Regions from separate parts of the Streptomyces diversicolor genome, predicted to be linked through region 1. Evidence: riboswitches for the same ligand, from Rfam matches in the RefSeq annotation. Region 1 holds a riboswitch; the other holds the start of a gene.
The links. Region 1 has a riboswitch for cobalamin ahead of AC27LF_RS24715 (cobalamin biosynthesis protein). Riboswitches for the same ligand answer to the same signal wherever they lie in the genome.

Region 1 (8,418 bases):
CGCAGGCGAAGTCCAACACCGCGACGGCATCGGGGAGTTCGATGCCGAGCGCGTCACTGAGGACGGCGGGCACGGCCGTGCGGTCCCAGGCCCGCTCCTCCATGCCCTCCGCGATCCGCCGGCACAGCCGCTCCAGCAGGTCGATCGCGTCGGCGGCCGTACGGGACGGACCCTCCACCAGGTCCGTCAGCTCCACCGGCACCTTCACCGGAGCGCCCGGCTCGGCCAGCAACTCCTTCTCGACCAGCCCGAAACGGGCGGCGAGGCACGCCCTGAGCCCCGGCAGGGCGTCGGCCTGCCTGCCCCACACCTGGGACGCCCGCAGCACGGCCAGCACCAGGTTCACGCGCGGCTCGCCGACCGGGCCGGCACCCAGGACGTGCAGACCGTCCCGGATCTGCACGTCCTTGATCTCGCACAGATAGCCGTCGATGTGCATGACGAACTCGTCGAACTCATCGTCGTCCGGCTGCTCGTCGACATGCAGATCGTGCTGGAGTTCCGCTGCCCGAACGAGCGTCCAGATCTGGCTGCGCACCGCCGGTGCCTTCGCCGGGTCCAGGTCGCTGACCAGCGCGTACTCGTCCAGCAGCTGCTCCAGCTTGGCCAGGTCGCCGTAGCTGTCGGCGCGGGCCATCGGCGGCACGAGGTGGTCGACGACGGTGGCGTGGCCGCGCCGCTTGGCCTGGGTTCCCTCACCGGGGTCGTTGACGATGAACGGGTAGACGAGGGGCAGATCGCCGAGGACGGCGTCCGGGGCGCAGCCGGCGCTCAGCCCGAGGCCCTTGCCCGGCAGCCACTCCATCGTGCCGTGCTTGCCCATGTGCACGACCGCGTCGGCGCCGAAGCTGTTCTCCAGCCAGCGGTAGGCCGCCAGATAGTGGTGGGACGGCGGCATGTCGGGGTCGTGGTAGATCGCGATGGGGTTCTCGCCGAAGCCGCGCGGCGGCTGGATCATCACGACGACGTTCCCGAAACGGAGGCAGGCCAGCACGATGTCCTCGCCGTCCACGTACAGGCTGCCCGGCGGCTCGCCCCACGCCTCCAGCATGGCGCCGCGCAGCCGCGGGTCGAGGGTGTCGAACCACGCCCGGTAGTCGGCGAGCGGCACCCGCGCGGGCGCGGCGGCCAGCTGCTCCTCCGTCAGCCACTCGACGTCATGCCCGCCGGCCGCGATCAGCCGGTGGATCAACTCGTCGCCTCCCGCGGGGTATTCGGTGAGCGAGTAGCCCGCCTCGCGCAGCGCGTCCAGCACCCGGACCGCCGACGCGGGCGTGTCGAGTCCGACCGCGTTGCCGACCCGGGAGTGCTTGGTCGGGTACGCGGTGAACACCAGCCCGATCTTCTTCTCGGCGTTCGGCTTGTGCCGCAACCGGGCGTGCCGCACGGCGATTCCGGCGACCCGGCCGGCCCGCTCCGGGTCGGCGACGTACACGGGCACGTCGTCAGGACCCTGCTCCTTGAACGAGAACGGCACCGTGATCAGCCGCCCGTCGAACTCCGGGATGGCGACCTGCATCGCCGCGTCCATGGGGGAGAGCGCCGCGTCCGACGCCTCCCACGCCTGCCGCGACGAGGTCAGGCACAGCCCTTGCAGCACGGGCACGTCGAGGTCGGCGAGCGCCCCGACGTCCCAGCTCTCCTCGTCGCCGCCGGCCGACGCCCGCGAGGCGTGGGTGCCGCCCGCGGCCAGCACGGTCGCCACCAGCGCGTCCGCCCGGCCGAGCAGCCGGTACAGCCCGGCGTCCGCGCCGCGCAGCGAACCGCAGTACACGGGAAGGGCGTTGGCGCCGCGCGCCTCGATCGCGTCGCACAGGGTGTCCACGAAGGCGGTGTTGCCGCTCAGTTCATGGGCCCGGTAGAAGAGCACACCGACGGTCGGGCGGTCCGCGACCAGGGCGCGCTCGCCGTGCACGCCGTACTCCGGCATCGACTGCGGTCCTTCGAAGCCCTCGCCGGTCAGCAGCACCGTGTCGGACAGGAACCGGGCGAGTTCGCCGAGGTTGGCGGGTCCGCCCTCCACCAGATAGCGCAGCGCCTGGGCCACGACACCCGCGGGCACGGACGACTCGGCCATCAACTCGGCGTCCGGGACGGCCTCGCCGCCGAGCAGCACGGCCGGCACACCGGACGCCCGCACCGCGGCCAGCCCGTCCTCCCAGGCCCGTTTGCCGCCCAGCAGCCGGACCACCGCGAGGTCGGCGCCCCGCAGCAGCGCCGGAAGCTCCTCGGCGACGTCGAGCCGGGTCGGGTTGCCGATCAGATAGGACGCGTCGGCGGCACGCGCCGCCAGCAGATCGGTGTCGGCCGTCGACAACAACAACACTGTGCTCATGCGGGCGCTCCCGGTGGAATGAAGGGCAGTCCTCGTGGCGCGCCCGACTCGATGAGCCGCCACAACGCGTCCGTGTCCGCGTGCTGTTCGATCAGATCGCCGAGCCGGTCGAGCCGCTGCTCGCGCAGCGCGGCGAAGCAGGTGCCGTCGGCCGGTACGAAGCGGCGGCCCGCGGCGGCCGCCACCTCGCGCAGGAAGGCCCGCCGGAAACCGTCCGACTCCAGCGCGCCGTGCCAGTGCGTGCCCCAGGTCCGGCCGACCCGGCAGCCGTCGAGGAAGGGCTCGCCGCCCGTGACGTCGGCGACGCCGTGGTGGATCTCATAGCCCTCGACGTGCTCCCCGAGGGCCGAACCGGTGGGCCGGGCAAGGGTCTTCTCGCGGGCGAACCGCACCCGCACCGGCAGCAGGCCCAGCCCCGGCACCCGCCCGGCCCGCGACTCGACCTCGTCCTCGATGTGCTCGCCGAGGATCTGGAAGCCGCCGCAGATGCCGAGGACCGGGCGGCCCTCGCCGGCCCGGCGGCGCAGCGCCCGGGCCAGGCCGCGCTCCCGCAGCCACTCCAGGGCCCGTACGGTGCCCCGGGTCCCCGGGACGACGACCAGGTCGGCGTCGGCCATCTCCTCGGGCCGGTCCACGAACCGCACCAGCACGCCCGGTTCGGCGGCCAGCGCGTCCACGTCGGTGAAGTTGGACATCAGCGGCACGGCGCACACGGCGATCCGCAGCACGTCCTCACCGACGGGTTCGGCCGCGGCCGACTCCCGCACCGAGCCGCGCGACGAGACCGCGAGGCCGTCCTCCTCGTCGATGCCGAGTCCGTCCCGGAACGGCAGGACGCCGTAGGCGCGCCGCCCGGTCAGGGCGTGCAGCATGTCGAGGCCCGGCTCCAACAGGCCCACGTCCCCGCGGAACTTGTTGACGAGGAACCCGGCGACCAGCTCCTGGTCCTCGCGTGACAGCAGCGCCACGGTCCCGAAGAACGACGCGAAGACGCCCCCGCGGTCGATGTCACCGACCACCAGCACGGGCAGCCGCGCGCCCCGCGCGATGCCCATGTTCACGATGTCGGTGCGCCGCAGGTTGATCTCCGCCGGGCTGCCCGCCCCCTCGCAGATCACGGCGTCGTACGTGGAGCGCAGCGTGGCGAGACAGTCGAGGACGGTGCCCAGCAGCCGCTGCTGCCGCCCGCCGTGGTAGCCGCGCGCGCTCAGTTCGCCCACGGGCCTGCCCAGCAGCACGACCTGACTGCTCTGTTCCCCGCCGGGCTTGAGCAGCACCGGGTTCATCAGCGCGGTCGGCTCGATCCGGCACGCCTGGGCCTGCATGGCCTGGGCCCGCCCGATCTCGGCGCCCTCCCGGGTGACGAACGAGTTCAGCGACATGTTCTGCGCCTTGAACGGCGCGACCTTGACCCCCTGCCGCACCAGCCACCGGCAGATCCCCGCGGTGACGACGCTCTTGCCGGCGTCGGAGGTGGTGCCGGCGACGAGGAGACCCCCACCGGTCATGACCCGTGTCCCCTCACGGTCAGGCGCGCGGCGGCCACGACGCCGAACGCGAGCAGGCCGACCCGGCGGGAGAGCCGTACGGCACGTTCGATGTCCGGGGCGGCGACGGCACGCCCGCCGCCGTTGAGCACGGGCCGGTGCTCGACCCGCCCCCCGTACGACAGGGTCCCGCCCAGCCGCACGCCCAGCGCCCCCGCGAAAGACGCCTCCACGGGACCGGCGTTGGGGCTCGGATGCCGGCGGGCGTCGGCCCGCCACGCCCGTACGGCGCCCCGCGCGTCGGGCCCGCAGACGGCGGCCAGCGCGGCGGTCAGCCGGGCCCCCGGCCAGCCGGCGACATCGTCGAGCCGCGCCGCGGCCCAGCCGAACCGGCGGTGGCGCGGCGAGCGGTGCCCGACCATCGCGTCGAGGGTGTTCACGGCACGGAACCCGACGAGCCCGGGCACCCCGGCCAACGCCCCCCACACCAGGGCCCCGACGACCGCGTCGGAGGTGTTCTCGGCCACGGACTCCACGACCGCCCGGGCGATCCCGTCGGCGTCCAGGGCCTCGGGGTCCCGCCCGCACAGATGCGGCAGCCGTGCCCGGGCCGCCGCGACGTCCCCCATATCCAGGGCCCGCCCGATCGCCCGGGCCTCCCGGGCCAGCGAAGTGGCGCCCACCACCGCCCAGGTGGCGGCCCCGGTGAGCGCTACGGAGGCGGCGGGGGAGGGGCGTACGGCCCGCTGTGCCACGGCCGCGAGGGCCGCGGCGCCGCCGACGCACACGGCGGTGTGCAGCGCACCCCATCCGCGGTGGTCCCGCCACAGCGCCCGCTCCGCCGCGCCGGCGGCACGCCCGAACACGGCGACCGGATGCCCGCGGCGCGGATCGCCGACGAGCAGATCACCGAGGAGGCCGAGGGCGGCGCCGTACGCGAAGACGCGCTCGGCACGCACCGGCTCAGCCGGCCGTGGGGTCGGGAAGCGACCTGGTGCTGTACCTCAACGCGCAGCCGAGCATGGCGATGTGTCCTCACTCAGGGTGTCCACGCCCTGGTTCGACGAGACCGGCGGCGAGAGTTCCTGGCTCCCGGGGAGTTCGTCCCCGGTGACAGTGGCGGGACCGCGCCGGATTCACACCGGCTTCCTCTCGTTGCCGCCGTACATGGCCCGGGCAGTCCACCACGCCCCCGGAACCCCCGTCAACTGACCGCTGACCTGCAAGGGGAGAGTGTGCCGAGACTCATATCCACAGTCCCGCGAAGCCCGCTGCGGCAGGGCAACGCCCCAAAGGGGCGCGGGGAACTGCGCGACAAGCCACGACGGCGCCGCAGACGACCGACGGCACAACGCAGCACACAGCGGAGCGCTCACGCCGCGAAGCACGTGTACGCGGCGGTCAGCGCGAGACCGGCGGATCCGCCACGACGGCGCGGGCGCGCTCAGCCACGCCGGCTTCGGCCTAAGCAGGGTCCGGCGAAGCCCGCTGCGGCAGGGCAACGCCCCAAAGGGGCGCGGGGCTGTATCGATGTGCGGCTCCGCCGCGCGGGCGCGACAAGCCACGACGGCGCCGCAGACAACTGACGGCATACCGCGGCCCACCCAGCGGAGCGCTTACGCCGTGATGAGGTGGATCCCGTAGGCCACCGCGGCGGCGCACGCCGCGAAGCATGTGTACGCGGCGGTCAGCGCGAGGCCGGCCGATCCGCCCCGGGCGGCGGCCCGTTCGCGGTGCGACAGGCCGGCCACGCCGAGGGTGAACAGGGCCACCAGCGCCACGGTGACCGCGAGGCTGACGCCGAAGACGGAGCCGAGGGCCGCCCAGTCGATCTTCATGGTGATGCTTCCTTGGGTACCGGAGTCAGGGGAGGCGGGGGAGAGAGAAGAGAGGGAGTCGATCGGACGGTCAGACGGCGGCGGCCGGCGGCACGGCCTGGTCGGCGGCGGCCGGGGCCGCGGACACCGGCGGCGACGGGATCGTGGCCGTCAGATCCGCCGCCGGGGTGCCCGCCGCCGGAGGCGTCACGGCGGCGATCGCGGCGGTCACCACACCGGCCGGCTCGCCGGTGTCGTTGACGTTGCTGTGGTCGACGACCTCGCGCCGGGAGGTCTTCCAGATCGCGGCGGCGGCGGCGACCAGGAAGACGGCCACGCACCCGGTGCCCCAGTCACCGAGGTCCGTGACGGTCTCCGCGAGCGCGCCGACCAGCGCGGCGGCCGGCAGCGTCAGCGCCCAGGCGACGACCATCCGGGTCGCCGTGGACCAGCGGACCACGCCGCCCCTGCGGCCAAGCCCCGCGCCCATCACGGAACCGGAGACGACATGCGTGGTGGACAGGGAGAAGCCGAGGTGCGAGGAGGCCAGGATGGCGGTCGCCGCGCTGGTCTGGGCGGCGAAGCCCTGCTGCGGCTGGAGGTCGGTCAGGCCCTTGCCCATCGTGCGGATGATGCGCCAGCCGCCGAGGTAGGTGCCGAGGGCGATGGCGAGGCCGGCGGAGAGTATGACCCAGGTGGGAGGGTTGGAACCGGGGGCGAGGGCGCCGCCGGCGATCAGCGCCAGGGTGATGATGCCCATCGTCTTCTGGGCGTCGTTCGTGCCGTGGGCCAGGGAGACCAGGCCCGCGGAGGCGATCTGGCCGGCCCGGTACCCCTTCTCGGCGGCCCTGCCGTCCGCCTTCGCGCCGAGCCGGTACGACAGGCGGGTGGCGAGCAGCGCCGCCACGCCCGCGACGACCGGCGCGGCGAGCGCCGGGATGAGGACCTTGGTGACGAGCGCGTCGCCGTGCACGGCGCCCGCGCCCGCGGAGGCGACGGTGGCGCCGATCAGGCCGCCCATCAGGGCGTGCGAGGAACTGGAGGGCAGGCCCACCAGCCAGGTCAGCAGATTCCAGAGGATCGCGCCCACCAGGGCGGCGAAGATGACCTCGGGACGGATGCCGGTCTCGTCGACGAGACCTTTGGAGATCGTGTTGGCGACCTCCACGGAGAGGAAGGCGCCCACCAGGTTGAGTGCGGCGGACATGGCCACCGCGACCTTGGGCTTGAGCGCACCGGTCGAGATGGTCGTGGCCATCGCGTTGGCGGTGTCGTGGAAACCGTTCGTGAAATCGAACGCGAGTGCGGTGATCACCACAATCGCGAGGATCAGCGAGAAGCTTTCCATTTACCCAGGCAATCGTTCGAAGTCATTGGCTGGTTGAACGTAGGCAACCTTGATGAACGGAAGATGAACTGAGGAGGGATTCACGGTGTCGTGAGCGGTGTGCCCGCGGTGTCCGCCGCGACCCGTTGAAGAGATCCGCGTCACCCGCCAGGATCAGGACATGGATCAGGGCAGGGATCAAGGCAGGGACCAAGGCAGGGAACAGGGCGTCGCCCAGGGCATGACGGAACAGACGGCGCACGCCTGGGAGGCGCTGGTCGGCACGGCCCGCCGCACCGTGTCCGACGGGCTGGTCGTCGGCACCTCCGGGAACGTCTCGGTGCGCGTCGGCGACACCGTGCTGGTCACACCCTCGGGCGTACCGTACGACCGGCTCACGCCGGACGATGTGACCGGCGTCGACCTCGACGGCCGGCAGGTGCTCGGCACGCTGGTGCCCACCAGCGAACTGCCCATGCACCTCGCGGTCTACCGCGCCACCGACGCGCGGGCCGTCGTCCACACCCACGCCGTGCACGCCACGGCCGTCTCCACGCTGGTCCTGGAACTGCCCGCGATCCACTACATGACGGCGGCGCTCGGCGGCCCCGTCCGCGTCGCACCGTACGCCACGTACGGCACCGAGGAACTGGCCCGGAACATGCTCCGCGCCCTCGCCGGCCGCTCCGGCTGCCTGCTGCGCAACCACGGCACCCTCACCTACGGCGCCACCCTCGACCAGGCCTACGACCGCACCGCCCAACTGGAGTGGATGTGCCGCCTGTGGCTGACGGCATCCTCAGTACCGGGCCACACCCCCACCCTCCTGACCCCCGCCCAACTGACAGAGACGGCAACCCACCTCACCACCTACGGCCAACACCCCTGACCCCCATTTCTCCAGGACCGCGGGAAACCGCACACCAAGCCACAACGCCCCGCACTCAGCCACAACGCCACGCACCCCCCTCCCCAGGGCCGCCGGGAACTGCGCAACCCGGCCGAACCCAGCACACTGGTTCCGTGCGCACTGTCACAGCGACCGCCGCCGCCCTCACCGCGGCCCTGGCAGCCGGCGCGGCCGGAGTGGCCGCCGGACGGCTGGCCAGCGACGCCGCGCTCAAGGCGCCCGCCGGCCGGCCCCTGCCCACCGAACCCCGGCTCACCGTGCACGGCACGGCCGCGGGACAGATCACCCTCACCCGCGACCTGGCCTCCCTGCGCCCCGGCACCTACGGCCTCGCGGGCGACGGCTCGCACGCCGTCGTCGGACCCGTCCTGGAGTCCGTCCGGAGCACCGCCGACACCGTCGTACGCCGCCTGCAAGGCGTCACCCACGGCACCCTCGGGGCCGGCGACAAGGTCTGGCTGACCCCGAATGTGCACGTCGGCAACCCGGCCTCCGCCCTCGACCTCGACCACGCCGACATCGACGTACCCGGCGAACTCGGC
Region 2 (8,418 bases), on a different contig from region 1:
GCTCTTGCCGACCGCCTCTACAGGAGCCGGCACCCCGCCCGCCTTCCCCGTGACAGCGTCTCGGCCGGCGGCGGCCGGCTCTGTCACGCCGGTCACCGGAAGCGGTCCGGGTGGAGCTGACGGGCCAGCGACGAGACGGCCGCGGGTACCCGTACGCCCACGACGGTGGAGGACAGCGGCAGCACCGCGAACCGCTGGTTCCTGATGGCGGGCACGTCCTTCAGCGCCGGGTTCGCGAGCAGGAACTCCTTCTTCTGCGCCACAGTCTGGTCGCCGTAGTCGTAGATGACGATGGCCTCGGGCGCCCGCTCGGCCACCTGCTCGAACGACACGTCACCGAACGGTTTGTCGAGGTCGGCGAAGAGGTTGACCCCTCCGGCCCGCTCGATCATGTCGTTGCCGATGCCCGCGCCGCCCGCGGTGAAGGCGGTCTTGTCGCCGCTGTCGTAGACGAACAGCTTCACCGGCTCGACGCCGTCGAGTTGCTCGTCCACCTCCTCCAGGGTGGTGTGCAGCCGCTCGATCTGCCGCTCGGCCCGCTCGGGGACGCCGAAGACCTTGGCGACCTCGCGGATCTCCCGGTCCATCAGGGTCATCGTCACCGGCCCGGACGGGCACTCCTCGATGTTGAGGCGGGTGTTGATGCCGGCCTTGGTGAAGGCGTCACGGGAGCGGCCCTCCTTCTCGTCGAAGGTGGAGGCCCAGCCGCCGTAGACGAAGTCGGGCTCGGCGGCCAGCAGCGTCTCGTACGACGGATACTCCTTCGACAGCACCTTCACCTTGTCGTAGGCGGCCCGGTACTCGGGGAGGATCTCGTCATCGAGGTAGCCCGTGCCGACCATCGACTTCTCCAGCCCGAGCGCCAGCATCACCTCGGTAGCGTGCTGGTTCAGTGACACCGCGCGCCGCGGCGGGTGCTGAAACGTCGTCTTCACTCCGCAGTTGGACACGGTGACCGGGAAGCCCTTCGCGGCGGGCCTTTCGGCGCCACCGGCGTTGTCCTGGGCGTTTGTGCCGCAACCGGAGATCAGCAGAGCTGTGGTCATGGCCAGCAGGGGGGACAGCGGACGTCTGCCCGTCATGGAAAGGTTCCTCTCGCAAGGGTGGTATGGAGGGGTCGGTGCGCAGGCCGCGCGGGCTCAGGTGGCCGCGCGGCGCCGAGGCGGGGTGAAGGCGTAGAGGTCGAGGATCTCGGGCCGGGCAGCGATCCCGGGGCCGCCCGCCCGCACCCAGGCGGCGATGTCCTCGGTCGCGGCCGGGTCGTTGACCAGGCCCAGCCAGACCGGCCGTGCCCCGGCGGCCCGTCCGGCGACGGAGGGCTGCACGACGATCACGTTGGCCTGATCGCACACGTCCAGGCAGGCGGAGACGCGTACGGGAGCGGCCTCGCGCAGGCGCGCGGTCTGCGCCGTGTGATCGACCCCGGTCACTTTGGGACTGCCGCAGCAGCAGTCCTGGCACACGACGACCCGGCACGGCACCGGATCGACCGCTCCTGTGCCGACCGGTCCTGTGCCCACCGGGCTCTCGTGCGCTCCCTCGGCCGGCCTCACGGGCATGCCGAACCACCCTCCTCCGGGGAAATCCGCCCCGGGTTCGTCGAGGAGGCGACCGCGTGAGTCTCCTGGCTCTCGGGTCGAAGCTCGTCCCGGCCTTCCCACCCGCCTTCGGGAGGTGGCCTGTTCGGGATCCGCTCGCCGATCACAGTGGCGGGACCGCGCCGGATTCACACCGGCTTCCTCGTTCCGCCGTCGCCTTGTCGCCGAGCATCATCGCATCTGGGACACGGCGCGTCATCAGGGCCCCAACCCGAGGGTGGTGACGCCGCCTCCTGCCCGGCAAACGAAGCCGACGCGCCTTCCGCAGCCGTTTCCGGGCACCGCCGCGCCGCTGCTGGTTCGGCGTCGAGGCGGCTGAGGACGGGATACCGCTCATTCTGGCTGGGAGGGCTGTCGGCTACTCGGCTTCCTGCGGTTTCCGGTTGAGCAACCCGCCGTAGGCCGGGCAGCGGTCGAGCAGGGCCTGGTGCGGTCCCATGTCGACGATCCGGCCGCCTTCGAGGAGGACGACGGTGTCGGCGGTGCTCAAGTTGGAGGGGCGGTGGGCGACGATCAGGGTGGTATGTCCGATGGGGGTGGCGCGCAGGGCGCGGTCGGCTTCGGCCTCGCTCTCGGCGTCGAGGTCGGAGACGGCCTCGACGAGGACGAGGCGGCGGATGAGGAAGAAGCGCCTCGAAACTCCGCTAAGTACACCCGGGACACGAGGGCAGGGACCACTGACAGCACCGCTCGATCACAAGATCAGCGACTGAGCCGAATTACGTGATCGTTCACACGTGAGGGTGCTTGACCGGGACCACCCGCCGGAACAGCATCCATGGTTCGTCCGGCACCAATCGCCCAACCAAGTCCGCCATGCTCCATCAACGACCCATCAGCGCCAAAGGAAACGGTGCCTATAGAGGCACGGTGTCAGCTACTGGCATCGGATCATCACTCCGGTAGGTGCTCCGGCGTCGCGGGAACCACGGCCGATACTGGCTGTAGCCCCGACGGCAGAGGTCTGGGGAATCGGAAGGATCGTCGCCCCCGGCCGCGGTGAGTACCCGTGCGCTCATCCGCCGGGGCGTTGTGCGTCAGTGTTCGATGCCCAGTCGCTCGATCGCCGTGGTCATGTGTGCGCGCAGGATCTCCTGGGCCGCTGCTGCGTCTCCACGTGCGATCGCGTCGACGATGGGCGTGTGCGAGGCCACCGACGTGGCCACGTCGCGGCGTTCGCCGGCCGCGCTCATGATCACCACGCCCATCGGTCCCTCAAGCTGCCGCCAGGTCTTGACGAGAACCGAGTTGCCGGAGAGCTGGCACAACATCAGGTGGAAACCGAGATCGGCCTCGACCTTCGCCGCCAGACCCGCTCCTGACCCGAACGCGTCGTGGAGCTTTGTCAGGGCCTTGCGCAGGGTTTCGGCCGCGTGCTGTCGGCGCGGGTTCGCCGGCGAGTATCCATCCCCACGTCGTCAGCGAGATCCGGTAGATGCGCGCGGAGGACTTCGCGATGCCCGCGCCGATGAGGTACCGCTCGACCGCCGCGGTGTACGACGAGGGCGGGGCGGACAGGGGTACGACCCGGGCGCGCGGCAGCCAGAGCGCGCCCTCACTCACGGACTCGGTCACCGTTTCGATCGTCATGTCAGTCCCGCCCTTCCGGCTCTGCCACAGTAAATCCGGCATTGACCGCGACAGGTCGTGGGCTGGTGCGGATGTCATGTCAGTCGTGCCGCTGGTGGTAGTGGTGCATGCCGAGGGCAGGCTTCGAACGCCTGGATCACCAGCCCTGCGAAGCGTCGGGAGGCCCTGACCTGGCTGCCAGCCGAGGCGACGTGGATCCCCTTGTTGGCCATGAGTACGAGAATCAGGTCGTCCAGGACGAAGTCGGACCGCAGGTGCCCCGCTTCCTTGGCTCGCTGTGCCAGTCCGGCGACTGCTTTCACCGTGCACTCACGGCCTGCGGCGACATCCCTCACCCCCGGGTAGGCGGACAGGAAGGCTTCGGTGAAGCCCCGATCGCGTGCGTGCAGCTCACAGATCCTCTCGATCACCAGGCACAGGCCACGCCACGGATCAGGATCGGCGCACCCCTCGTCGACAATGGCGCGACATGCATGGAACTGGTCCGCGAAGGCCTCGGCGACCAGCATCTGCTTGGTCGGGAAGCGACGGTACAAGGTGGCAGGTCCCACCCCGGCGCGCCGCGCGACCTCCCGCATCGGCACGTCCAGGCCGTCGGCGGAGAACAGCGCTCGGGCCGCATCGAGGATGCGTTCGCGGTTGTCCAGCGCGTCGGAGCGCAACATATGAGGCAAACGGTCCGTCACCACTCTCACATTACCCAAGCGGACGAGGGCGTCCGTTACCGTCCGAGACGTAGAAGCCCTCGCGCTTGAGCGGTCCGAGAACCTGGAGACCACATTGAAGGCAATCTCGATCCAGACGTTCGGAAGTCCTGACGGCCTGGCCGCTGTCGACCTGCCGGTACCCGCACCTGCTGCCGGACAGGTACTGATAGCCACCGAGGCGGTGGGCGTCGGTGGTGTCGACACCGTGATCCGAAGCGGGGCTCTGGCCGCCTACGGCTTCAAGGAGGGCCACATCCCGGGTGGCGAAGTGGCGGGCACTGTGACCGCGGTCGGTGACGGCGTCGACGCGTCGTGGCTCGGCCAGCGGGTGTGGGGCTTCACCGGCACCGGCGGAGGCTACGTCGAACAGGCCGTCGCGCCAGTCGAGCAGATCCTCCCCCTGCCCAGCAGCCTGTCCGCCGCTGCCGCGGTGACGCTCGGCAGTTCCGGTGCGGTGGCCCACTTCGGGCTTCGCCACGCCCGTTTCACTCCCGGGGAGACGGTCTTGGTGCGCGGCGCAGCCGGCAGTATCGGGATCATGACAGTGCAGCTCGCGGCTCGCGGTGGTGCCGCCGCGGTGGCGGTTACGACATCGTCATCCGAGCGCGGCGAGCGGCTGCGCCGCCTCGGCGCGACCCATGTGCTGGACCGCTCCGGCGACGGAGGGGAAGAGGCTCCCGCGGGCTATGACGTCATCATCGATGTTGTGGCCGGTGAGGACATGCCGTCGTTCTTCGACAGGCTCAACCCGAACGGCCGCATGGTGGCCGTGGGCGCTGTCGCAGGTCAGCCGCCCGCAGACTTCGGCACGAGGATCATGGCGGCGTTCCAGAAGTCGATGTCCTTCGCCGCTTTCAGCGCAGCTACCGTCACCCCAGCCGACCTGAGTGCCGTACGCAGCGAGCAGTTTGCCGCAGCCAGCCGTGGCGAGATCGAAGCGGTGGTGCACGAACTGCTGCCGCTGGATGAAGCTGTGCTGGCGCACCAGAAGATGGACGCGGGTGAAGTCGTCGGCAGGATCGTGCTGACACCATAGTCCCCGCGCTCTCTCCTCCGTGGGGCGCCTGGGGCATCCACGGGTCGGGTCCCGTCATGAGAGACGCCGGCGCGGCCCTCTCGCGGTGCTGCACGGGCGCAGGTTCACTTGTTTGAACCAAGGACCTGAAGGGCTGAGCACGCCGTCAATGTCCCGGGTGGTGCGTTCGATGTATCCGGGGAAGATGTTGCTGGTCGCCATCTGCGAGGGCACCGGCGGTGTGCGGGGGTTCGGCCTGGGCGCCGTGTGTGGAGCTGGAGTGGGTGTGACAGGGATGGGGTGTTCAAGAGCCCGCAGCCGCGCACCGAGCTCTTCCCGCGCGAACCTGTTGCTCTCCTCAGCGCTCTCGCACCAATCGTCGAGGATGATGAAGAGCTCCATCAGGGCCTCGCGCGCGTTGGGCCACTTGGTATCGGGCTGAGCGAGCGTGGTCTTGATGCCCTGGGCGATGCTTGCTCCGGCTTTCGCGACCGTCGCGGCTTCGGCACCTGTGATCACGTCTTCCCCCTGGCGCGTCGTTTCCGCATGCGGTCACCACTATCTCGTGAACGGTCGGGGTGTGTCTGGGGCTTCTTTGAACGTGCTATGTGCTTCATGCTCTGGGGCGGTCTGTTGCTCAGTGCCCGGCTGCGCGGGTGATGGCCTGTGCGACCGCCCTCGTGTCTCTCGACAGCGCGAAGGCGTTCGGCCAGTGCCGCAAGAACAGGCCTCCCATAGCCCCACTGGTTCGGCGCGATGCATCCCTCGTTGTCGTTGCCGTCGAAGAACTCGTCCAGGTGGCGCAGACCGTCGCGATGCAGGCGCCGGAGTCGTCCAGCACGTGAGCAACGGCATCACGCCATCGTCACCAGCGCGGTTGACCACTTGCTCGACTGAGATCACGGTCGAGAACCCCTCCGATGGCCTCCATGGGCCCCGCAGGCGCCGCAGCAGCGAGGCGGAGAGAATCGGCCGCCGCAACAGGGATCCTCCGGGACACCCCATCGGAATCATCCGCCGTCCGGTCGGCCCGGACGACCGGCCGCTCGGGACGCCACCAGGCGGGAACCCGACTCCACGCCGTTCAAAATCCGCGGTCCGCCACCGCCACCACAACCCATCCGTTCCGGCCACACCGACAGACACAGTATTGGAGTAGATTCCAACTGTGGAAGGGTATAAAATCTTGAGGTTCTGTAAAGTCGCCCTGTGGCAGCGAACGAGACCTCCCGAACGGCCCGCCGGGCCGCCGCGACGCGGCAGTCGATCATCGAAGCGGCGGAGGAGATCCTCGTCGCGGGCGGGCCCACGGCCCTGACCCTGGAGGCCGTCGCCGAACGCGCCGACGTGGCCGTGCAGACGGTCTACAACCGGGTGGGCGGGAGATCCGCGGTCCTCGTCGCGGTGGCCGAGCGGGCCTTCCGGGAGAACCGGGAGTACATGGACGCCGCGTATGCCACCCCCGGTACCCCGCGCGAGCGCATCCTGCTGGCCGCCGACGCCTACGCGCGATTCGCCCTGGAACGCCCGCACCACTTCCGGCTGTTGGCCGAACCCCCCGCCGACGCCGGGTCACTGAAGGGCATCGCCGACCTCGTCGACGAACAGAACGCCAAACTCACCGCCGCACTGCGCGACGGTATCGCTGACGGCTCCTTCAACGCCGACCTGGACCCCAGAACCACGGCCTACGCCCTGTGGGCCGCCATGAACGGCATCCTCGCCCTGAGCTGGCGCGCGGACCGCCTCCATGTCGACCCGCAGGACATGGGCCCCGTGCTCGACACCGTCATCGCTGTGTTCACCCGTGGTCTTGACACCAGGCCCTGACCCTGCCCATGCACCAGTCAGGTGTTCCGGGGTGCGTACCTTCGCGAAGACTCCGGCGTTGAATGCGAGGTACGGGGACGACTCCACCAGCGCCTCGTCGGCCGAGGACTGCCTTTGGAGGGCATCGGACGGCATCCGATGACGGTTCAGTCGTCGACCGCCGTAAAGGTCCTGGTTGTGGTGCGCTCGCCCTCGCGCTGCTGTGCAGACTTTCGTGGACGGGACAGGTCGGCAGGTTGTCGGGGGAGAAGCTGCAGGCGGAGTACGGCGTCCCTCGGGTCTACCGCTTGGTGGCCCCGTCGTCTCGTGCGGCTGCCTCGACTGCCCCAACCGTGCTGGAGAGTTCTGGCAGTGTTCCGCACTACGCGCTCTCCTCGCCTTGAACCGCGTCAGTCCTGGTCGGCTCGGCAGCCGCACGGCCTGTGTCGTCCGTGTCGCGCAACACATAGCCCTCGGATTCGTCCCACGGGAGGTCCACGTCGTCCAGGTGCACGTGCCATTCGCCGTCGAGGGCGCGGCGCAGCCGGGTGAGGGAGCCCAGGATGTGGGTTCATCCGTCGAAGGACGACCAGTCGATGCCCAACTCACCGAACGGCCGCAGTGCACCGCGGTGCCGCGCGCCGATCGTGATCTCGAACATGCCGTCGCCCAGGTCACTGACGCATGCGATGAGGCCGGGAGCGACGTGGAACGTCGTAGGGTCGGCCGGCCACTGCCACGGCCGGAGCGGCACGGGGCGCAACCGGTCGGTGAGGTCCTGCACGAGCGGCTCCGGCACCGGGGTGTACCAGGCTTGGGCTTGGTACGGTGCTCCGGTCATCGCCTCGAACAACGAGAACTGCATCAGGAAGCCGCTGAGCGGCTCGCGTTCGGCGCAGTCCTCCGCCGCTGTCAGCCAGACGACCGGGTCGGTCTCGGCCGGGTCCAGCTCCCAGTGGAAGCAGAGTTGGTTCTCCTCGCCGAAGACGACCCGTCGCGGATCCACGCCCGAGCGCAGCTCGGTGGCCGGCAGGATCCGGTTCTGCCTGCCCAGCATCTCGGGCCGCTGGTAGGCGAGCTGGTAGAACTCCCGCAGGGCGCGCGGCAGGCCGGCGGGTACCGCACCGGGTGCGGCCGGGGCGAGACCCGGCCGCGGGTACCAGCCCGTGGCGAAGTGTCCCAACGCCCTGACACGATCCTCCCCCAGCCGCGTGAGCCAGTCCAGGCTCGGCGTTTGCGGTGACGGACCGGTCGGCCGCACCTCGTCCAGGACCTCGGGCGCAAGCGGGGGCTCGATCCTCAGGTCGCACTGGAGCAGTTCACCGTCGGCACAGGACGAATAAACCGGCCGGCCCACGCCCAGATAGCGGCAGCCCCCGAAGACACGCACGAAAAGATGTACGGGGAGGGGACCGTCCGACTCCTCCACCAGCCGTGCTCGCACCACGGCCAACGCCGGGCCCATCAGCCGGAACAGCTCACCGCTCCACACCCCGCTCAGCCCCGGCTCGTCCACGGCGTCGGAGAGAATCACCGACGCGTCGGCGCCGATCACCACCCGGGCGCCGCCCGCCATCGATGAACGCGCATGGATTCCGGCGAGTGAGCACGCAGCCTCCTCGCCCACTATGTCCAACTGTTCGATCACGTGTGGGTCTTCCGCTGCAACGACTCGTCCACTGCCGCAGGCTCCTGCCCC

Region 2: another riboswitch for cobalamin. It lies ahead of AC27LF_RS26535 ((2Fe-2S) ferredoxin domain-containing protein); the one in region 1 lies ahead of AC27LF_RS24715 (cobalamin biosynthesis protein).

Annotation. Positions count from the first base shown of each region.
Region 1 is NZ_BAAJXA010000021.1:55,056-63,473, reverse strand. Features, by position in the region: gene cobN (cobaltochelatase subunit CobN) at 1-2,335, opposite strand, end outside; gene AC27LF_RS24720 (cobyric acid synthase) at 2,332-3,843, opposite strand; gene AC27LF_RS24715 (cobalamin biosynthesis protein) at 3,840-4,781, opposite strand; cobalamin riboswitch at 4,880-5,000, opposite strand; gene AC27LF_RS24710 (hypothetical protein) at 5,439-5,660, opposite strand; gene AC27LF_RS24705 (inorganic phosphate transporter) at 5,731-6,987, opposite strand; gene AC27LF_RS24700 (class II aldolase/adducin family protein) at 7,208-7,855, shown strand; gene AC27LF_RS24695 (alpha/beta hydrolase) at 7,990-8,418, shown strand, end outside.
Region 2 is NZ_BAAJXA010000023.1:155,307-163,724, forward strand. Features, by position in the region: gene AC27LF_RS26530 (ABC transporter substrate-binding protein) at 93-1,082, opposite strand; gene AC27LF_RS26535 ((2Fe-2S) ferredoxin domain-containing protein) at 1,140-1,559, opposite strand; cobalamin riboswitch at 1,598-1,787, opposite strand; gene AC27LF_RS26540 (hypothetical protein) at 1,957-2,088, opposite strand; gene AC27LF_RS26545 (FCD domain-containing protein) at 2,636-2,959, opposite strand; gene AC27LF_RS26550 (TetR/AcrR family transcriptional regulator) at 3,263-3,874, opposite strand; gene AC27LF_RS26555 (zinc-binding dehydrogenase) at 3,969-4,931, shown strand; gene AC27LF_RS26560 (hypothetical protein) at 4,986-5,429, opposite strand; gene AC27LF_RS26565 (TetR/AcrR family transcriptional regulator) at 6,120-6,740, shown strand; gene AC27LF_RS26570 (hypothetical protein) at 7,291-8,367, opposite strand; gene AC27LF_RS26575 (hypothetical protein) at 8,364-8,418, opposite strand, start outside.